3 regions of the Cellvibrio sp. KY-YJ-3 genome follow, and region 3 is predicted to be linked to each of the others. Evidence: predicted binding sites of a transcription regulator. Region 3 holds the regulator's gene; each other region holds the start of a gene.
What was found. The regulator sigma-54, encoded in region 3, starts transcription at its own class of promoters, with help from an activator protein. The targets are predictions, from matches to a motif close to TGGCACANNNNTTGCNNT.

Region 1 (7,577 bases), 1.3 Mb from region 3:
TTACCGCCGAGCCGCACCAAAAACTTTCGCCTTAACAATTAAGTCATCTATAATGCCGCTCGCAATCGGCACCATCAGCTCACAATAGATGCAGCTGACCAGTCCATAAAAAGTAGCCGGCCTAAAAAGCTGTTAAAAGCAGAGCTATATAGAAAGCAAAGCCACCTACGGTTTTTATTCGTTGAGTAAAGCGAAACATGCTTCACTCAAGCCTTTAGTCCAAATCAGTAAGCACAGGAGTCAGTAATGACTGACAAGAAAGCACAACTCACGATTGATGGCATTGATAAAACGATTGAGTTACCCATCTACGCCAGTACTATCGGACCAGACGTTATTGACGTTACCAGCATCACCAAAAATGGCTTCTTCACATTCGACCCGGGCTTTATGTCCACCGCCTCATGCGAATCCAGTATTACATTTATTGATGGTGATGAAGGCGTGCTCCTTCACCGCGGCTACCCAATCGAACAACTCGCTGTATCCTCTGATTATCTTGAAACCTGCTACCTCTTACTGAACGGCGAACTGCCAACCCCGAATCAAAAAGAAGAATTTACCGCCCAAATCAAAAAACACTCAGCAGTAGATGAGTCTGTAGCAAATATCATCAAAAGCTTTAAGCGCGAATCACATCCCATGGCGATTTTGTGCAGTGCTGTTGCTGCGCTGGCTGCGGTCTACAACGATGAAATCAACATTACCGATGCTGAAAGCCGCAAGCTGACCGCTTACCGACTGATTGGCCAAATGCCAACCCTTTCCGCAATGGTTTACAAGCACCGCAAGGGTGAAGAGTTTATTGCTCCGGATGACAGCTTGAGCTACGCCGAAAATTACTTGAACATGACATTCGGCACTGCAGGCAAAACTCCGAATGTAAGTAAGACTATTGCAAAAGCTATGGATCGTATTTTTATATTACATGCTGACCATGAGCAAAATGCATCGACCTCTACTGTGCGCCTCTCAGGCTCCTCTGGCACAAACCCGTTCGCAGCCATAGCTGCAGGTATTTCAACGCTGTGGGGACCCGCTCATGGCGGCGCCAACGAAGCCGTTTTGGAGATGCTGGAAGAGATCGGCACTGTAGACAATATTGAAGCCTGCGTTGCACGCGCCAAAGATAAAACCTCCGGCTTCCGGCTGATGGGTTTCGGCCATCGCGTTTACAAAAACTTTGACCCACGCGCCAAAGTAATGAAACAAACTTGCGATGAAGTGCTGGCCGAGCTGGGATTGGAAAATGACCCATTGCTAGCGATCGCCAAGCGCCTTGAGCAGATTGCATTGGAAGACCCCTACTTTATCTCCAAGAAACTCTATCCCAACGTTGATTTCTACTCAGGCATCATCATGAAGGCAATCGGTATACCAACCGAAATGTTCACCGTGATTTTTGCACTGGGACGTGCAGTAGGCTGGTACTCCCACTGGAATGAAATGGTAAGCGGGCCATATAAAATTGGTCGTCCACGCCAACAATATACCGGCAGTCCAAAGCGCGATTACCCAACCAAGTAATTGCTATGCTGTAAATGCAAAGGGCCGCTCTATGCGGCTCTTTGTATTCTACAAATCCAATAAAAAAACCTGCACAAAGCAGGCTTTTTTATTGGGTGATATTTGCACTGTGAAATTAAAAATTCCAATCAGCCATTAGCCAAAACTTTGTAGTGTCCTTGTAGGCAGCGACATCACCCATGGCAAAGTCTGCATATTTTGCAGTCCAAACTACTGAACCAATTTTTTTACTAACACTGAAATCAATTTCATCACCATAATCCAGACTGCCGGTATCTGAATCAAATTTGTGATACCCCAGTAAAAATTGTGTCCCAACTGCGGTAAATCCAACTTTCAAATATTTATCTTCCAAGCCTGCAGCAGGAGTTGCAAGAAATTTATCTGCCCACCCCTGAAATGCATGCAGGGTTGCCAAGGGAGTTGCGAAACCGTACGAGCCATCATCGGAACCCAATAATTCATAGCCTCCCGTAAATGCAAAACGAGATACACTCAAGGTCCCCTCTGCAAGTAAATATTCAGCATCGAATAGCCCAAGAGCACCAGCATCAGATTGCTTTGCATACTCTAGATTATATTGAAACATACCATGAGTAGCACTTTGCCAACGCAAACCAAAGGTATCACTACTTGCACCTTTTGCAGCAATTGGGTTTTCCACATCCAACAAATATGCGTAAGCAATTAATTTACCCGCATCAAAGCCGGTGTAGCTCAGATTAAGCACATGACTGTTGTGATTGTGATCGCCCTGAAGGAGATTATCCTCACCGAATACACGATTCACATTTTTGATATAGGCGTAGGTGAAATTCGTATAACGAATAGTTTTATTTGTCCAAGATACACCGTCATAAGTTTGCTCGTTCTGGCGCCATCCCACGTTACCGACAAAACGGGCATTATCTAAAATCAAGCGCTGACGACCATACTTAACTTGATTGTTAAAATTGGTGTATGAGATAAATCCTTGATTCACTTCTGTCCCTTCTGGATCAGCAATAATTGCAGTGCCCGGATTATTCGCATCACCCGATGGAGCAGTACGATAATCAACATCATTAGTAAGCTCGGTAACATCATCAAATTCGGCAGAAAATCCGAAACCATTCCATGCACCAGACTGATAAGAGAGACGAGAGCGAGTAGTTAACGCATCGGAATCTTTCAGCCCATCTTCACTAACATCCTCAAAGCGGGTGCGAAAATTTACTTTTACTACACTGCCTTGTTGCATTGACTCTGTAAATGTTTTTGCCGAAACACTTGGAACACCGCAAACCAACGAACTTACCGCAGTAACCAAAAGATGAAGTGTATTTTTTTTCATAGAGCCTTCTCCAAAGACATAGTAGATGTGTGTTAGCCATGAGTAGCATTCCTAGCAAATTAGCAATGCAACTTACACATTGCTGTGCACTAAAAAGTTTCCAGTGAAACCCTGATGCACCAACAGGAATGTTGACTGATATCCACTAGCGCAAGTCTTGTGCCAACAGCCGAAAAAAGATGGAATGGCATCAATAAATTGCTATTAATCAAAGAGATATGAAACTTTAAAAAAATTACTACCCGTGAAATTACTTTTTTATCGCGCACTTTAATGGTGACGAGTAATTTTAAGTGGCGCCATTTCCAAGCAAAAAACCAAAAATTGACGCCCCCATATGGAACAAAATAATGCACCACGTTTTTAAGGCACGCACACAGTCAAAGCACGAATGATTTTTTTCACCAAGCACTTTATTTTTACAAAAAAAAGCCGCGCAAAAATGCGCGGCTTTTAGAGGCGATACTACAAACCTATACTAAACGAACACAACCACCTTGTGCACGTGACTTTTCTATTCTCACATGGGAAAAAGTCAAGTCGAGAGCACCATTGGCGACCAATGCAAAAGGTTCAAGAATAAGTGCGAACAACTCTTCAGGCGTTCTTTTTAACCCAAAATCTGTACCTGCATCAGGGTAACAAATCAAATCAACCGATAGCGTTTTCCAACCTCCACCAGCAATTTCACGCAACTCCCTCGTTATTTCAACCTGAGAATAACAGGATGGGCCACAACCAATCCGAACCCATGCTTGATCTTCAGGAGCCGAATCGACTTTCACATCAAACAGCAACGATGAGTTAGACTCGTAATAACTACTCAACACCTGGCGATTTTGGTTAGAAATTGCAACCAAGCCCTCACCTTCCCCATTCCAAATAACCCTGCGCGCGTCTTCTTGTACATCGCGATCAACACAACTAACACTGAGCGTTGAAACACTAGCAATATTCCCGTTTAAAAGCACACGGTCATTATTTTTCCCTTCAAGCATTACTTGGTAAGCACCCAGAGGGCGCCGGTTAAACAGCTCCAATACATTGGAACTTTCCTCAAGAGCAATGCCCTCCTCGGGCAAATTATCCTTTAACAAATCCAGCTCGCCGTAAGCCAAGCCGAAACCATAAACAAACAATGGTTCATAATTTTCATCACCCCAGTTGAGTGGCCCCTGGTCAGGACGCTTGGGCCACGAAAATGATAATCTCCCTTTCACTGGATGATTCAGCTCACCGTTAATACCAGTGAAAATAACATCGGCTACACCAGCTCCCTCAGTTCCCGGCTGCCAAACAACCATAAATGCATCAGAGAGGTTTAACTCCCGGTTAATCCACATAGGACGACCGGTAACAAATAAGGATACGACGGGAATACCTTGCGACTGCAACCTTTTAAGTAATTCAAGATCGCGCGTATCACCAGCCTTTAATAATTGGTGTTGAATATCGCCCTGCATTTCTGCATAGGGGTCTTCACCAAAAACAATAATTGCAACATCAGGCTTCTGATCATAAGCACCATCCACACTCAATATTGCTTTACCGCCTGCGGCAGAAACTGCGGCGTCGATGCCCATCCAGATCGTAGTAGCCCCGGGGAAATCAGCCATAGTATTGCCGGTGCCCTGCCAGTTCACGGACCAACCGCCCGTTTGTTTGCTGATGTTATCCGCACCATCACCTGCAACCAGCACATTTAAGCGGGGGGAAAGCGGTAAAATATTATTTTTATTCTTTAGTAATACCAGGGACTCACGGACAGCCTGACGTGCTACAGCACGATGTTCGGGGGCGCCGAGTAATTCATCCTTACCAGCCAAAGGGCGCTTGGATGGAAGCCCTTTCTGCCAAAGATCTGCACGCAATTTCACTCGCAGAATGCGTCGCACAGCATCATCAATACGGGACAATGGAATAACGCCCGTTTTGACTTGCTCGAGTGTATTTTTATAAAGCTGCTTCCACTCAGGATCTGGCACCATAAAGATATCCAATCCAGCGTTTACTGCCTGCGGGCAATTTAAAACTGTCGCACCGGCGACAAATCCGTGGCCGTTCCAATCACCAACCACAAGCCCATCAAACCCCATCTGCTCTTTCAACACCCGCGTCAACAAATATTGATGACCGTGCATATGCACGCCGTGCCAACTATTAAAGGAAGCCATCACTGATTGAACACCAGCCTCTATAGCGCTGTAGTAACCTGCAGCATGAACCCGAAACAGGGTTTCCTCATCAGCCAGGCAATCGCCCCGATCTATTCCATTATGAGTCCCTCCATCAGCGATAAAATGCTTGGCTGTAGATATGACTTTATAGGCAGACAAAAAACCCTGACTGCTCGCTTCACCTTGAAGCCCCTCAACCATCACTCCGGCATAATCACGAACCAGCTCCGGATGCTCCGAATAAGATTCATAAGTACGCCCCCAGCGATCATCACGGGCGACAGCCACTGTTGGGGAAAAATCCCAATCCAATCCGGTTACTGCGATTTCTGTCGCGGTAATATTGCCAATCTCTTTAATTAATTCCGTATTTCTGGTCGCACCTAATGCAATATTGTGAGGAAATAGTGTTGCTCCAACAATGTTTCCAACACCATGTACCGCATCCGTTCCCCACATGATAGGAATAGCCATATAGCCATCACTATCATCCATAGATGCCTGATAATAGGCGTCAGCAATAGCCAGCCAATCTGCAGCTTTTGAATAGCGATTACCATTGGGAACCGAACCGCCGCCATTCAACACTGAGCCGATATGAAAATCCCTCACATCTTGAGGAGTTAAATGCCTGATTTCCGGCTGGATCATTTGCCCTATTTTCTCTTCCAAACTCAAATCACCAAGAATGTGATCAATTTTTGCTTCGAGAACAGGATCTTTTTTTACCTTGCTAGTGATACTTGGCCACTGCACTTCTACAACCTCCGGAAAAACATATATGTAATAAAAAACCGATGAGAACGCTACCCATTAATGACAGCGCTGTCAACAAAACAACAGTTATAACGCCAAAAACAACAGCCTAAGTAATATTTATAGTGTAAAGAGCAATGTAAGTAGGGCTGTATATGCTTAAAAAACCACTCAATAAAACGCGATAACATCCATTTTCGACTCACAATTTAAAAGTGAATTTCCGCAAATTAAGTTTAATGTTATTCTCCCGCGCTCAAGAAATATTACAGTTCTAACACACCATCTATAACAATCTAGTCTTCTTAATATTAAAGAAGCTGAGGAGTCGCATGAGCCTGTTACTGGTTGCTGATATCGGAGGCACTAACGGTCGTTTCGGTCTGGTCGAGTTTGATGCTGAAAAAAATCGCATCAATGGCAAGACCAATTATACGGCAGAACGCCAAATCACTCTCAAATGCGCCAACTATCCAGATATGGCCACAATGATCAAGGCTTGCTGCAGTGAGTTTGGCGTTGAGATTCCCGCTTATGGGTGCCTTGCAATTGCAGGTCCTATCGAAAATGGCCAGGCATCCATGACCAACCTTAATTGGAAGTTCTCTATTGATGGCTTGCGGGATCAATTGGGAATGAAAACATTGCACGTCATCAACGACTTTGCCTCTCTCGCCTATGCAGTGCCGTTCCTTGAAGAAAACGAGCTGGTCACGCTATACGATTCCCATAAATCCAATACTGATGCTCCAATTGTTGTTATGGGGCCGGGCACAGGTTTTGGCATGGCAGCGCTTGTTCCAGACCAAAATAACTGGCGAATTATCCCAACAGAAGGTGGTCACGCCAGTTTTGCCCCCACAAACGAGAAAGAGCTTGATATCAAAGCCTTCCTCCTGAAAGAGCAAAATCACGTATCAGTTGAAAATATTCTTTCTGGTGGCGGACTTGTTACCCTATATAGAGCACTTGCGCATAACGAAGGGGTCGATGCAATGCCCTACACCCCCGCTGAAGTGAGCTCGAAAGGCATCGCCAATCAAGATCCACTCTGCCGCGAAGCGGTGTTGACTTTTTGTGATGTACTAGGAGAAGTCGCAGGTGATAAAGCGCTGTCGCTGGGAGCCAAAGGCGGCGTAGTAATTGGCGGGGGCATTACTCCAAAGTTGGTTGACTTACTGCCCGAATCGCACTTTCTGGAGCGCTATAAAAACAAAGGCCCAATGACAGGTTACGTTAGCGACATATCCATAAAGCTAATTATTAATGATAAAGCCGCCTTGGTTGGTTCTGCAGCGTGGTTAATCAATAATACTGACGCACTGAAATAAATAGATTACGAACCACATAAACAAAAAGCGGAACCTTATCAGTTCCGCTTTTTGTTTTTTTAAATAAAACAGCACTTCATCGAAGTAATTTACACACTAAAAAGCGCAGTACTATCTAGTCCTTGCTTCTCCATTATGTCGCGCAAACGTTTAAGCGCCTCAACCTGAATTTGACGTACGCGCTCGCGAGTCAAGCCAATTTCGTGACCCACTTCCTCAAGGGTGCTTACCTCGTACCCTCTTAATCCGAAACGGCGTGCTAACACCTCGCGCTGCTTCTCTGTAAGCTCATCTAACCAATGATCCAAGCTGGTAGTCAAATCACTATCTTGTAGCAATGCGGCAGGATCAGAGACGTGGGTATCTGCAATAGTATCAACAATTGCACGATCAGAAGAATTCCCTATTGGGGCATCGATAGATGTCACCCGCTCATTAAGGCTTAGCATATGC
Region 2 (7,577 bases), 1.0 Mb from region 3:
GAAGCCGAACATGCAAAAGCAGTAGCCAGGCATTTAGGCACTGAACATAACGAGTTTTATGTTGAGCCTAAGGATGCACTTAATATTATTAGCCTGTTGCCGGATATTTATGATGAACCTTTTGCTGATTCGTCACAAATTCCTACTTATATCGTAAGCCAGATGACACGCCGACAAGTGACTGTCGCCTTATCGGGAGATGGTGGCGATGAGCTCTTTGCTGGTTATAGTCGCTATGCGAGTTATGCGCGCAATTTTGCCTCCCGAAAAGAGGGCCTGGCAAATAGAATAATGAATGGTTTGCCCGCTCCTGTCATTGCTCGATTAACCCGTTTACTTAAGTCCAATCAACGGGAGTTATTGCCAGCACTGGTGTTGGAAAAAGTGCAGCGTTATAACCTGGGTTTTAATGCAGTTGATGCCCGTCATTATTATCAGAATCAGGTTGGTTATTGGCTCAACCCCGAAACAGAATTGAAATCTGCTGAACGTCTACACTATGCATTGGATGATATGCCACTGCGTGAAGACTCAACTTCAACTTTCCAATGGTGCGATATTAATTCTTATCTGCCGGATGACATTCTTGTAAAAGTAGACCGTGCTGCTATGGCGAACAGTTTGGAAACTCGTGTGCCTTTATTGGATCATCGATTGGTAGAACTCTCTTTAACTGTGCCAACAGCGATTAATGTAGTCAACGGAGTTACCAAACAACCCTTACGTAATATTTTGTATCAGTATGTTCCGCGCGAATTGGTTGATCGGCCAAAACAAGGTTTTGCCGTGCCTGTTGGTCATTGGCTTAAAAATGAATTGCGTGAGTGGGCGGAAGACTTGTTATCGGAAAACGCATTGAATCAAAGTGGTATTTTTAATAGCCCATTGATTCGTGAGAAATGGTTGGCTCATCTGAATGCCAGTCACGATTATTCATTTCACCTGTGGTCGGTACTTATGTTCCAGAGCTGGTACAGGAAGTATATGTAACTATGGCTATTCAGGTTTCCACAGAAGTTATTACTGATCAGCTACTTGCTGAAATAGCGGATTTGTATGCTGCAGAAAAGTACAAGCAAGCTCTGTGGAAATGGCAGTTTTGTTCGCGCTTTGGTCGTGACTCACAATGTATAGTGGCAAGAGATGGTGAAAGAGTAGTTGGCTTTAATGCAACTATGCCAATCTCCCTCATGGATGGCTCAGGGAAAAGTCTCGATGCAATATGGAGCTGTGATTTTATTGTCGCGCCGGATTATCGTGGCCAAGGCGTTGGTCAAGCAATCAAGGATGAAATGGCTCGATCATTTTCCATGCCGATCATGTCACTTGGCATTAGCGATAGTGCCTTTCCATTATTGCTAAAAAAAGGATGGCATTCACCCGCAAAGCTTGATGTTTGGGATCTGATTATCCAGCCTAAAACTCTAAAACAATTTGTTTTATTTTTTTGGGCAAAAGTCTGCCGGCTTTATCTCTCAGCTACAACGAAACTATCCAAGCAAAAATATATTGTTAATGAGCTTGGGTTTTTACCACAGCAAACCGTTGTTGAACATTTGTGGAAGCTGCATCGTGCTCAATCTATTGATGTCGAGATACGGCGGGATTATGCATATTTAAAATGGCGATATACTGAGTGTCCGTTTAATGTGTATCGCTTTTTACACATTGGTTCTGCAGTCCAAGGTGCCTTGGCGCTGGTTGTGTTTCGCATTACACCCGGTAACTCGCTTGAAATAATTGATTTTATCGGGGTCAAAAATACCTCTTCGGTATCAGCGGTGTGTAGCTATTTGCTGAAAAATTATCCTGTTATTTCGGCTGTGCATTGGAATACATCTATTGCATCTTTACGCTCAGGGTTGATCGCCAACGGATTTGTAAAAAAAAGCTACGGCTCTCGTTTTGCTACTTTGTCACCTTATACCCAACAGCAATGGGGTTTGGTGGCGGGTGACTCCGATGGTGATTTTCTGCGTGTCGCTAAAGAGGCGTTCACATCTAACTCTTCTGTGGCTGGTTTACAGCAGCCGGGCTCAACCGCAATTCTGGCGATTAATCTAGTTGGCAGGCCTGTTTATTCTTGTCCGGAAGGATTTATTTATCGGCAGCTTTCCGAGCAGGAGTTTCAAAGCCTGGAACCAACGTGGACACTACTCGTTAATAAATCTGATGCAAACCCTTTGTTTATGGGCTGGCAGTGGATGATGGCTTGGTGGAGTCAATGGGGGTGCCACTTGAAGTTAGAGCTGAATCTGATCCTGATTTTTGATAAGGATTCTTTAGTTGGAATACTTCCGTTATACCGTGTTAAAAAAAATCTTATGATGCAGTATCAGTTTATTGGTAATGCTTGGGCGCTTGCCCCTACGGTGCGATCAGAATATATAACGCCAATCTTTGATCGACAAAAGGCGGCATTACTTTATAAAAGTTTGGCCTGTTTTATTCTAACGCGCGCACCAAATTCCACGTTTCTGTTTCCAGATACCACAGGTAATCCTATAGCGGGTGTCAAATTCTGGCAGCATCGTATTGATGCCGGTTACAAAGTCGATGTTACTGGTAGTTTTAATAATTATGTGGACTCACTTGGGCGAATGACACGGCTAAAAGCGTTCAATCGGCGCGCCTATCTTTTGGAGCATTACTCTGCGGTAGAGTTTGTTGCGTTGGATCAATCGGCCAAACAATTAGAAGAATTTTTTACTAACTTAAATTCTTTTCATCTTTTACGCTGGGGTAAGCCTTGCTTTTCTCCGCGTGCTGTCGAGTTTCACAAGCAATTATTATCTTCGAAAAATATCAAAGGCTTGCTTTCTTATCTGACAGTGAATAACCGCATAGTATCGGCGTCCTATAATATTCAAGTCGCGGATGTTATCTACAATATTCAGTCAGGATATCTGGAAGAGTTTGATAAAAAGATCTCGCTAGGCACTTTGCACATGGGGTGGATAATTGAGTCGGCTTTTGGAAGCCCTAATGTTAATTATTTTGATTTTTTAGCCGGTTTTGGTCGTGCAGAGGACTATAAACGACACTATCGCGGAACTGCGGTTGATTTTTTCACGCGACAATATTTTTCATCCGGCATAGTTGCAGCTGCTCATATTTCATATTTTGTTATGAAATCCAGACTCAGAAAACTGATTGTTAAATTGAGGCAGTTTATTGGAGGGCATCGTGAACTTTGAAATCTATTATTCGCGCGCTGGCTTTGGACTTTCAAAAGATGCCAGGATTTTAAGTGAAGCGCTGGCTTTTTTGGGCCATGACGTGGTGGTGAAGGAGCTTCCTAAAGCCGGTGAGGGCTTTGGCGGGAAATTTAATGAGAAGCTACAAACGCTATGTATGCTTTTCAGCATGTTGTTTTTTTATAGAAAGCTACAGCGAATATTTCTAGGAAAGCCTACAGTTGTTGCGATTCACTTGGAAAAAATATTTTACTGGAAGTTATTTTTGCATCGACATCATGTATTGATACCAAATCAGGAGTGGTTTAATCCAAAGCAGTTTTCCTTGCTATCCTTTGTCGATGGCATATGGGCCAAAACTTCTTTTGCTGTAGGTATATTTGCTGAATTTAAGCCCAATATTTGTAGGATCGGCTTTAGTTCAAGTGTTGAACCGATTTCTACATCAGCAAAAACCAGGGACTATTTTTTTTCCAGAGTGGGGATGAGTAGATTTCGTGGTGCCGAGGTGCTGGTAAATCTTTGGCGTTCTCATCCTGAGTGGCCTTTATTAAAACTTGTTATCGATAACTCATGCCGGCCATTGAATCCTCCTCACAATGTTGAATATCTCGACATTTTTTTGAATTATGAAGATTATATTGCTTGTTCCAGTGCGGCGCTTTTTCACATATACGCTACCGAAACCGAAGGGTTCGGGCATTCTATTGTCGAGGCGATGGGGAGTGGTGCCGTAGTGCTGGTAACTGATGCACCGCCAATGAATGAAATTGCGAATTCAACTTGTGCGCTGATGGTTGGCTCCTTTTATAAAGGGCAGAAATGGTTTTCACCGAGATTTTCTGTCCTGCCTGCTGAGCTTGAGGCTGCTGTAAATAAGGCCTTGCAAATGAGCGGAGAAGAAACACAAAAAATTGTAGATAATGCCATGCTGCGGCCAAATATTTTAAAACAAGATTTCTATTCCAGTTTGGCTTCTGCCATACAAAAACTTTAATCGCTGCGTTTTTGGCGGCACACTTGCTTACGGATGATATTATGCTGGTTACTATTATTACGCCTACCTATAATCGCGAAGCCTTCCTCCCTGCTGCAATAGAAAGCGTACTTGCACAAACATATAAAAATTTTGAATTTATTATTGTTGATGATGGTTCAGAAGATAACAGCCGTAAACTGATTGAATCTTATGCTGAGAAAGATTCCAGGATTAAATATTTATATCAGGAAAACCAGCGGCAAAGTGTTGCGCGTAATTATGCTCTGTCTGTTGCTAAAGGCGATTTTATTTGTTTTTTGGATTCAGATAATTATTGGCCACACGATAAACTTGAAAAGTCACTCAAAGCCTTTGAGCAACATCCCGAGGCGGATATTGTTTATGGGGATTGTATTACTATCGATGAGCATGGCAATGAGTTACATCGCAACAATATGCGCCGTTATTCCGGGAGCATAGCTGCTCTTTTGTTAAAAGATAACTTTGTCAGCATGAATACCACCATGACTCGCCGTAGGTGCTTCAATGAAATGGGGGGAATGAGCGGTAAGCGTCGTGTAGCGGATGACTATGATTTGTGGCTTAAATTTTCTGCGCGTTATCGCTTTCAATATATTCCGGAGTTTTTGGCTTATTACCGTGTTATGGAGAATCAGATCTCCAGCAACAAAAAGCTACGGTTTGAAACCAACGAAAAAATTATTCTGGATTTTCTCGCCGCTTTTCCTGATGCAGTTAGCGAATATGAGAAAAAAGCAGGGTTGACCGCATTTTATACTCGCAAAGCTCGCCATTATGCGGCTAGCGATAAAAAAGAAGCCTATAAAGCTATTCGCATAGCCTTGGGTATTAACCCTTTTTCATTAGGTGTGTGGCGGTCTTTTGCGAAAATAGTTGTGTCGTAAAGATTGCACCCATAAAAAAACCCAGCTTAACACTGGGTTTTTTTATGCTTTGAAGGCTAATTAAGCTTTCAGGCGACGCGCACCAAACAAACCAAGCAAGCCCATGCTCATCAAGAGCAGAGTAGTTGGTTCTGGAACTGCTGTGACGCGAACACCAATCAACAGGTCATCGTGGTTGTCGTCATCACCAACATAAGGACCTGTATCATCAAGGAACAGAATTGCGTCGTAGCTGCCAGCATGAGCTGCCTTAGCATTAGGACCCTGACCGGTAAACATGGCGTTTAGAGCAACTGCAAAAGAATACACTCTGTTGTTGGTACCGAGAGTGGCACCTTGAGCATTGCTTACGCTCAAGTTATGAGCTGGCAGCACAGAAGTTGGTGGTACATAAGTGGTGAAAAGGAAGTCGAACAGAGCATCTTTTTCTACATAAGTAGTAATAGTGCCTTTATTAGACAGCTTCAATGGTGCTTCGGCGTCTCCAGGAACAGAGAAAACATTGTTCCAGCTAGACTCTTGACCCAAGTAGTAGTAGGTCACTGCCAGTTTGGCGTTAGCTTTAAGGCTACCAGCGATAGTGTAGGTATCTGGTGTGACATAACCTGGGGTAGTGAAGTTGTTGTTGGTGTATGCATCGATATCAGGAGCATATGCACTGCTACCGCTATCAACAACTGAAATCAAGCTTGCGCTCGCGCTCAATGAGCTCAGAGCTAAAAGCGCTGCCGCTGCAAATTTAATAAGTTTCATGAGGGTCATCCTTTAATGTGTTACCAATGAGTGATTTTAAAGTAGCCTAAGCTGCATGCGGTTAAAGCAGAAATCGTGCCTACACTATTAAATTCAATAAAATCAAACATATATACATAAATATGCGTTTTATGACGACAGCGGATGTAAATTTTTTCGACTGGTTTGCAGGTTGATTGATGCAGGTTAGGCATTTCTGTCTAGAGCTTTTGATGGGGTGTCGCGAGTAATAGCAAAAAGCTGCTCGAGGCGTGTTTTAACCCACTTGGCGCCCTTGGGTTCTATAAATCGATAAATCAGGTACGACAGAATGAGCATAATTGCGGTAGTGACAAGGATTGTCACTGGCTCGTTGAGTTGAGGTTTCAACCAATCAATTAATAATTTTCCGGCGTGATTGTGGAGTAAGTAGAGGGGGTAGGTTAGCCCGCCCAGAATGGTGTAGATATTAAGTGATGACAATGTAAATTTGCTTAGGGCGATCAATAGAAAAAAACCATGAAAAATCCCGGCAATAATCGCGGCGATTACCCACTCATAAGGTTCGCTGGAGTGCATGAACCCCGCTGCTTGATGATAGCTTTGGTAGCTGCAGAGTAAGCTTGAAATGATCAATGTAGCATTGGTAACCGGGGTGTGCTTCTGATTCCAGAGCAGATACAGACAGATACCCGAGATGAAGTAACAGGAATAACCTGGGTTAATAACCCAACCCATTTTGGATGGTTGGCCGAATAGCAAATAGCTTAAGGTGATAGCCAGCCAAATCGGTAACCACAACGAATAGCGGGTAAATAACCTAAATATCATCAATAAAAATATGCAGCCGTAGAATTTAAGTTCTACTTGCAGCGTCCAATAGACGCCATCGATATTGTTAACGCCTACGTAATCATTGAGCATGGTCAAGTTAAGAAGAATATCTGTAGTACTTGGTGTCGATGCTCCCAGCGCGAACATTATCGTCGTGGTAAATAATACGCCTATCCAAAAAGCGGGATACAGTCGTGCGGCGCGCGAAATCATGAATATCAGGGGTGAGCGACGCTCTGCTGATGCTGCAATTACAAAGCCGCTTATCATGAAAAACAGTGGCACACCCAAATAACCAAATTGCGTGAATTGGGCTATTTGAGGGAATGTAGGGTTTGGTTGTGCTGTGTAGTGATAGAGCACTACTGCCAGTGCGGCAATAAATCGGAGTAAATCGAGCGCCTGTAACCTCATGTGACTTCCTTAAGAGAGATTTCGGGCGCTGATTATCAAGTATGAATTATCAATTCGACTAGGTTTATGTGTTTTATTCAGGGATTAATTGCAAATATCTGCTGTAAAGTCCATTTTTGTCGAATACTGCTATCTGAAAAATAGTATCCGCACCAATATCACTCCTTTCGTAATGTGTGGTATCCGTATCTGTGATAATTTCTTTTACGTAAGCGTTGCTATTTGATGGCCGATAGAGAATTTCGTAGCCTCCAATTTCATTAAATTCAAGATACTCTCCATTCTCCCTTTGGGTCGGAGTGACCCAGCTAACACGTACACCTACGCTACTACTTGCATAGCTTGAGCTTTGCAATGCACTGCTAGAGTAACCAAAGGAACTGCTCGTATTTGAGCTGGCAGAGCTTGAGTCTGGAGCTTTACTGCTACTGCTACTGCTGCTCGTGTGATGTGATGAACTGCTACTTACCGAGCTTGAACTAGTTGGTTGGGTGC
Region 3 (7,577 bases):
ATCGCGCCAATGCCGCGCGCCGCGCGTTGTTGCAGGGATCTTATCCAGAAGAAAAAGTAGCCACCGTTCAGGGTATGGGCTCAGCCGCTCCCTTTCTGGTGGATCGCCCGAATGAACCCATTAACCGCCGCATCGCCATTATTGTGCTGAAAAAAGCGGTGGCCGATGCTTTGGGTAGCGGGGCAGGTATAGACAGCAGCAAGCTGATCAACAGCAGTGATACCTTCACAACACCACCGCCAGCCGGCCCTAAGATTTTGTCGCCAACAGAGGTGAATGACGCGATTGATGCGGCCAATGCGCCCTGATGTAATTCCAATTGCCATAATGAAAAAGCCCGGATCATGTCCGGGCTTTTTCATTATGGGCAGTCTCAGTCTTGTGCAGCGAGTTGATCGCGAATGAAACCGAACAGTTTGCGTGCATTGGCTGGCGGTTTGTTCTCCTCTCGCTCCTTTTGCGCAGCGCGAACCAGTTGGCGTAAATGTTGTACATCAAGACCTGGGCAGGATGTTACCAGTGTCTGGAATATCTGTTTGTCACCTTCAATCAGCAAGTCTCGGTAGCGTTCGATCTGGTGTTGGCGATGCACGTATTGATCGCTGCGGTTTTGCATTTTATCAACCGCTGCTTTGATCTCCTCGTGATTGCCCTCGCGCATCAAACGGCCAATGTATTGAATCTGGCGACGACGTGCTTCTTTAGGGGGGAGTTTGCGCGCAATGTAAATTGCATCCAGCATTGTGTCGCTCAGGGGAATACTGGCGAGCTGCTTTTCGTTCATATCAATGAGACTTTCACCCAGCGCTTGCAGTGCATGCATATCGCGTTTCACTTGCGATTTGCTGAGGATGTAGTCATCGGGATTGATGTCGTCGTAGTTATAAACCATAAAAATATCTGTATTGATCGGGTGAGTAGCGGCTGGTGTGCAGATTTATCTGCCAATCGATTGCCGATAACAAGGGAAACGGTGTAAAAGGTCGCGCAGCTTAGTGCACTCAAGCGGTAGTAACAACCGCTTTAGATTAACAATAGAGTATTTATTCGCCTTCTTCAAAGCGATCAGCAATGAGTGCACGGATGGCAGTCATTGCCGCCTCGGCATCATCACCTTCTGTGCTCACTTCCAGGCGGCTGCCACAGCTGGCGGCAAGAAGCATTAATGACATAACACTTTTGGCATCGGCCCATACGCCGTCACTCACCCGCGCTTGCACATTAGCCTGAAACTGGTTGGCTAAGGTGGCAAGTTTCGCGGCAGCGCGTGCATGCAGTCCGCGTTTATTAATGATGTCGAGAGTTTCAATTGCCATGATTTAATGTTTTTTGTGTTTATTGATATCGCGATGTCGAACCTGAACATCACTAAAACTCTGGTCAAAATAGCGTTGTAGCTTTTCTGCCAGGTAAACAGACCTATGCTGGCCACCCGTACATCCCACTGCAATGGTGATGTAACTACGATTGTTCGCCTGATAGCGCGGCAGCCAGCGTGCCAAATAGTGCTCGATGTCGTCGTACATCTCTTTGACGGTAATCTGTTCCTCCAAAAATTCGATTACATCCTGATCTTTGCCAGTAAGCGGGCGCAGGTTAGGTTTCCAGTGGGGGTTGGGAAGGCAACGTGCGTCAAATACCAGATCGGCGTTTACCGGAATACCATGTTTGAAGCCAAAGGATTCAAACAAAATCGCCATCGTCGATTCGCTGCGGCCTACAACACGTTCTTTTACCAAGTCGCGCAATTCGTGCAAATTTAAATGACTGGTATCTATGACCTGATCGGCACAATCGCGAATAGGTTCAAGCAGCTGCTGCTCTGCGGCGATGGATTCCTCAAGGCTGGTGTGTTTATCCGACAGCGGATGCTTGCGCCTGGTTTCGCTAAAACGTTGGATAAGTACGGCAGGTTGAGAATCCAGAAACAGGGTTTGAAATGGCAGGTGCGCTTCTTTCAGTGTACTTATCATCTGCGGGAATATATTCAGATCCTGCCAGGCGTTGCGCACATCAATGCCGATTGCAAAACGCTGTTGGTCATCTTTATGAATTTGTATTTGTGCAACCAGCGCGGGTAGCAGGCTGACTGGTAGATTGTCGATGCAGTTAAAGCCTACATCTTCAAGGACATGCAGGGCGGTACTTTTTCCTGAGCCTGAAAGCCCGCTTACAATCACGAGGTGCATGGTATTGACCTGCTAAGGCGCTATAGCGACCTGATAAAGTGCGGCATCGCTATCGGCAGCACGCAAACGCTGGCGATAGTCAGCATTATTCAGCGCCCCAGCCAGAGCGGCCAGTGTTTGTAGATGCTCATCATGAGCATCTTCGGGCACTAACATGGCGAAGAGAATGTCCACAGGCTGGGAATCTATGGCATCAAAGTCAATCGGGTCAGCCAATGTCAGGAGTGCACCGATCGTGCCGCTGCAGTTTTCAACCCTGCAATGCGGAATGGCAATGCCGTGTCCTATACCGGTTGAGCCAAGTCGCTCGCGACCAATCAAACGGCGAAATAACTCATCGGCATCAATGCCAGGAACATCCTGTGCGATGGCGTTGGCCAGTAGTTCCAGAGCACGTTTTTTGCTGCCGCCTTCAACGGCACACAAGGTTCGGCCGGGGCTAATAAGATTTTGAATTTGCATGGTAGGAGGTGATTACCAGGAATCTCTCAATTGTTGAGGCAGTGAGCGGAGATGATCTCGCTGCCTCCAGGGTGGGTTAGCGATGACTACGCATCTTTTCTTTGTGCTTGATTAATTGGCGGTCCAGCTTATCGGCCAATGAATCAATTGCTGCGTACAGATCTTCGTGAGTGGCATCCGCAAACAAATCTTTGCCGCTGACATGGATGGTTGCTTCTGCTTTTTGAATCAACTTATCGACGGAGAGGATGACGTGAGTACTGGTAATGCGATCGTGGTGGTGGCTCAGGCGCTCAATTTTGCTGCTGACATAGTCTTTCAGCGAATCGGTAACTTCCAAATGATGACCACTGATATTTATTTGCATAGATACTTCCTCTCGATAGAAACAAAATGGTTGTGATCAGCACAACCTAACAGCTCGTCCGTGATTTTCTTCCGAATTTCGTATTTATAACCGGTTAATGATAATTAAATGGTTTTCCGCTCATTAGAGGGTGGAATATTCAGCGACTCGCGATATTTTGCAATGGTACGACGCGCTACCTGAATTCCCTGTTCCGCGAGCAGGTCGGTGATTTTGCTATCGCTCAACGGTTTTTTGGGGTTTTCCGCACTCACCAACTTTTTAATAATTGCGCGAATCGCTGTTGAAGAGCACTCGCCGCCGCTATCGGTACTAACATGGCTGGAGAAAAAGTATTTCAGTTCGAAGATACCCTGCGGTGTGTGCATATATTTCTGGGTGGTTACCCGCGAAATAGTGGATTCATGCATCTCAACAATTTCAGCGATATCGTGCAGCACCAGCGGCTTCATGGCTTCGGGGCCGTAATCGAGAAACCCGCGTTGTTTTTCCACAATACAACTGGCTACTTTAAGCAGAGTCTCATTGCGGCTCTGTAAACTTTTCAGGAACCAGCGGGCTTCTTGCAAATTATCCTTGAGAAATGTGTTGTCGCTGCTCGAGTCCGCGCGCTTTACCATGGAGGCATAATTGGAATTGATACGCAGGCGCGGTGCAATTTCCGGGTTTAATTCAACAATCCAGCGGCCATCGCGCTTTTCAACGAACACATCCGGTACTACATATTCCGTGTCACCACTGGCAATAATATCGCCTGGGCGAGGGTTTAGGCTTTGGATCAGGGTGATGGCCTGGCTCAACTCGGCCTCTTTCAGTTTGGTGCGGCGCATTAACTGACGGTAGTCGCGACTACCCAATATAGGCAAGTAAAGTTTGGCGATTAATTTTGCCGAATCCAAAAAGGGTGTTTTGGGGTCAAACTGTTGTAACTGCACCAATAAACATTCAGATAAGTTTTGGCTGCACACACCGCAGGGATCAAACTGCTGCAGCCGGTGTTGAACTGCAACAACTTCATCCAGTTCCAGCTCTTCAAAATCGCCACGCATTCCTTCGAATATTTCTTCGATGGTAATAGACAGCATGCCGCTGGGTTCAACCGCGTCGATAATTGCCATCGCTAACACCCGGTCGCGATCTGACATGGGCGTTAAATTGAGTTGCCACATCAAATGATCATAGAGTGAGTCGGTAACAGCGCGACGACTTTCAAAATCATTGTCTTCATTATCGTAGTTGCTGGAGCTGCCGGTTGATGAGGTTTGGTAAACATCGTCCCAGCTGGTATCTACCGGTAAATCGCTGGGAATCGAGTCGCTCCAGTCACCGCTGTCGGCGCTGAAACTATCGCCTTCACCATAGACATCGCTATCACCAAAGGATTCCCCATCGCTAAAGCTTTCGCCCTCGCCAAAACTTTCAGATTCGCCGTAGCCAGGTTCGTTGAAGTTATCAGCGGTTGATGACGAGAAATTGTCGCTGGCACTGAAGTCGGCGCTATTGTCGGTGCCGGATTCTGCAGCAATTTCCTGTTGGCGGGTGTAATCAATCTTATCGTCCGCACTGCCTTCATAATCGCTGCTGGTAGTTGCTGAGTCAAAACCTTCCTCAACTTCCAGCATGGGATTGGATTCGAGTGCCTCCTGGATTTCCTGTTGAAGATCCAGCGTGGAGAGCTGCAAAAGACGTATCGCCTGTTGCAGTTGGGGAGTCATTGTCAGCTGTTGGCCGAGTTTAAGCTGGAGAGATTGTTTCATTGTTGTAGCAACAAACCCTTATTTAACGCGGGATGGAAAACATCTGTTAGGTGGAGTTTAGTCAGGGTTTGCGCTTCAAGCAACATACTTAAGCAAGCTTTATGCCTAGTAGCCAAATAATATTACTTGTCAAGTTGTTTGTCGGGTGGTTAAGGCGTTTGTTGAACTCACAGGCGAAAGTGTTCGCCCAGATAGACTTCGCGGACTTTGCTGTTACTCAACACTGTATCGGCATCACCTTCGGCAATAATGTGCCCTTCGCTTACGATATAGGCCGTCTCGCAGATGTCCAAGGTCTCGCGTACATTGTGGTCGGTAATAAGAACGCCAATCCCGCGATCTTTGAGGTGACGGACTATTTCTTTGATGTCGTTAACCGAAATCGGGTCAACACCCGCAAAGGGTTCATCGAGCAGGATAAATTTAGGGTCTGTCGCCAGTGCGCGGGCGATTTCTACCCGGCGCCGCTCACCACCTGAGAGTGCCATGCCAAGGCTGTCGCGAATATGGGTGATGTGAAATTCGTTCAGCAGTGCTTCCAGTTTTTCTGCGCGTGCTTCCCGATCCAGGTCTTTGCGAGTCTCAAGGATCGCCATAATGTTATCGGCGACGGTAAGTTTGCGGAAAATGGATGCTTCTTGTGGCAAATAACCAATACCGGCACGTGCGCGTCCATGAATTGGCAGTTGGGTGATATCGCGATCATCAATTAATACGCTGCCATTATCTGCCGGTACTAAACCGGCGATCATATAAAAACAGGTGGTTTTTCCGGCGCCATTAGGGCCCAGGAGCCCAACAATATGGCCGCTCTCTACTGTGATAGAGACATCGATAACCACTTTACGTTTTTTGTAGCTCTTGGCGAGGTGTCGCGCGTGCAAACTAGGCATAGGAATCAGTTGCTATTGGCTGTGGATGAGGGGGCCTGTAGGTCTTCTGGTTTCGCGGATTTAGGGGGAATGACTATCTCTATTCGTTGTCCTTCGCCAGTGTTGTTGCCTTCTGCCTTCATCACTTCTTTGACCAGATCGTAATCGATATGTGGGCCACTCATGACGGCACCATTTTGCTCAACGGAAGCATCTTCAATGAGTAGTAAATGCTCGTTGTTGGGGGTGTAGGTAATTTGTTTGGCGGATGCGGTGACTACCCCTTGTTCTGCTTCCGGCTGTTGCTGGAATTTCGCAGGGCTGCCAGTGGCGATCATTTTTTCCACGCCACCTTCATTGTTGGTGTGGATGATGATTGAGTCGGCATTGATAATGAGTGAGCCTTGGCGGATCTCAACCGAGCCTGTGTAAGTTGCCACCCCGTTTTTTTGATCAACGGTCAGGTTGTCAGCGGAGCCGCGGATAGTTTCATTTTTGTCGCTTGGTAACGCCCAAGCTGTCACCGAACAGCATAAGCCCGCGAGCAGGGGAAGTATTTTAAGCAGTGATTTAGCGCGGTTCATAAGCGGCCTTAACTTGGGACTTTAACTGAAGCTGACTATTGGCGAAGTCTGCTTCCATGCCTTGGGCCGACATCTGGCCTTTTGCGCTGCGCATCTTAACAGCTTTGTCGGTGCGCGCGAATTGTGTCTTTGGGAATAGGTCCAGTAGGCTGGTGGTGATACGTACAACACCATTGGAGTTGGTTTGCTGTTGAATCACGACATCATCCTGCAGCCTGATGAATTCACCATTGAGTTGGCTTTTGCCTTCGCGCGCATTAACTAGCCAGGGCGCAGTAGCGTCTTTGTCGTAAAAAGCCATGGAGGGTTGTTCAAAGAATGTGTAATCGCGCTCCGAAGGGCCGTCTGCGCTGATTTGATAATGGGTTACTTGTGGTGTCGTTAGTTGATAGCGAAGTGTTCCCTCTGGACTGTATTCGCGTGTCTCCACGGATTTCATGTAGTACTGGGGAAAACCGCTGGACTCATATTGGCCAGGTTGAATGTCGTCTTTGTGCCTGAGTGAAAAGGCAAAAAACACCACCACCAAGGCAAAGGCGACTAGCCAGGGCCCCGGAATATGCTGGTGTAATCGCTGGATGCGCTGTAATAGGGCCATAATTTAGTGAGTGCTTCCAGTGAGGTAGGTATTTAAGGCGGTATCAAAGGTATTTTGTGCTTGCATTATAAGATCACAAGCTGCGCGCACCGCACCTTCACCACCGCGTTCGCTGCTTTGCCAGTGCGCGCGTTGGGCAACACTGAAATGGGCATTGGCCACAGTGAAGGCAAGGCCGACCCGTGTCATAACGGTAAGATCCGGCCAGTCATCACCCATAAAGGCAATTTCATGCAAGGCAAAGCTGTGATGCTGGAGTATTTCCTGTAGTGCATTCCACTTGTCTTCGCGGCCTTGTACTAAAATCTCGATTCCCAAATCGTTGGCGCGTTTGGCAACCAGGTTGCTGGTTCGTCCAGTAATAATCCCTACTTTAACGCCGGTTTTCTGCAGGGCTTTGATCCCTTGTCCGTCCAATGTGCTGAATGATTTAAATTCTTCGCCGCTATTGCTGAAGTAGAGGCGGCCGTCGGTAAGTACGCCATCCACATCTAACAATAAAAGTTTGATCTGTATGGCGCGCTCGCGTAATTCTGAGTTCATGCTCTGTTCCTGATGGTGCTGCAATTGCAGGTTAGATGATGCCTGCGCGCAACAAGTCATTGATTTTTACGACACCGACAAGCTGTTTTTGTTCGTTGCTGACCAGTAGTACGTTTATTTTTGCTTCTTCCATTACCGCTAATGCTTCAGCAGCGAGCATGTTCTCGCGCAGAATTTTGGGGGTGGTGTTCATTAACTCGTATGT

Region 1: D0B88_RS11905 (alginate export family protein) is a predicted target of sigma-54. The motif match lies at 3,008-3,025, and genes of this name have one in related genera.
Region 2: D0B88_RS02795 (PEP-CTERM sorting domain-containing protein) is a predicted target of sigma-54. The motif match lies at 5,919-5,936, and genes of this name have one in related genera.

Annotation. Positions count from the first base shown of each region.
Region 1 covers NZ_CP031727.1:2,833,621-2,841,197, reverse strand. Annotated here, with positions in the region: gene D0B88_RS11910 (citrate synthase) at 247-1,527, shown strand; gene D0B88_RS11905 (alginate export family protein) at 1,643-2,860, opposite strand; gene D0B88_RS11900 (exo 1,3/1,4-beta-D-glucan glucohydrolase) at 3,334-5,793, opposite strand; gene glk (glucokinase) at 6,126-7,124, shown strand; gene rpoS (RNA polymerase sigma factor RpoS) at 7,214-7,577, opposite strand, start outside.
Region 2 covers NZ_CP031727.1:635,600-643,176, reverse strand. Annotated here, with positions in the region: gene asnB (asparagine synthase (glutamine-hydrolyzing)) at 1-990, shown strand, start outside; gene D0B88_RS02810 (GNAT family N-acetyltransferase) at 993-3,197, shown strand; gene D0B88_RS02805 (glycosyltransferase) at 3,187-4,194, shown strand; gene D0B88_RS02800 (glycosyltransferase) at 4,236-5,102, shown strand; gene D0B88_RS02795 (PEP-CTERM sorting domain-containing protein) at 5,163-5,855, opposite strand; gene D0B88_RS02790 (acyltransferase) at 6,042-7,082, opposite strand; gene D0B88_RS02785 (fibronectin type III domain-containing protein) at 7,156-7,577, opposite strand, start outside.
Region 3 covers NZ_CP031727.1:4,122,365-4,129,941, reverse strand. Annotated here, with positions in the region: gene motB (flagellar motor protein MotB) at 1-308, shown strand, start outside; gene yjgA (ribosome biogenesis factor YjgA) at 374-892, opposite strand; gene D0B88_RS17525 (HPr family phosphocarrier protein) at 1,044-1,316, opposite strand; gene rapZ (RNase adapter RapZ) at 1,320-2,189, opposite strand; gene ptsN (PTS IIA-like nitrogen regulatory protein PtsN) at 2,202-2,651, opposite strand; gene hpf (ribosome hibernation-promoting factor, HPF/YfiA family) at 2,728-3,018, opposite strand; gene D0B88_RS17505 (RNA polymerase factor sigma-54) at 3,123-4,775, opposite strand; gene lptB (LPS export ABC transporter ATP-binding protein) at 4,943-5,668, opposite strand; gene lptA (lipopolysaccharide transport periplasmic protein LptA) at 5,674-6,231, opposite strand; gene lptC (LPS export ABC transporter periplasmic protein LptC) at 6,218-6,829, opposite strand; gene D0B88_RS17485 (HAD family hydrolase) at 6,833-7,372, opposite strand; gene D0B88_RS17480 (KpsF/GutQ family sugar-phosphate isomerase) at 7,404-7,577, opposite strand, start outside.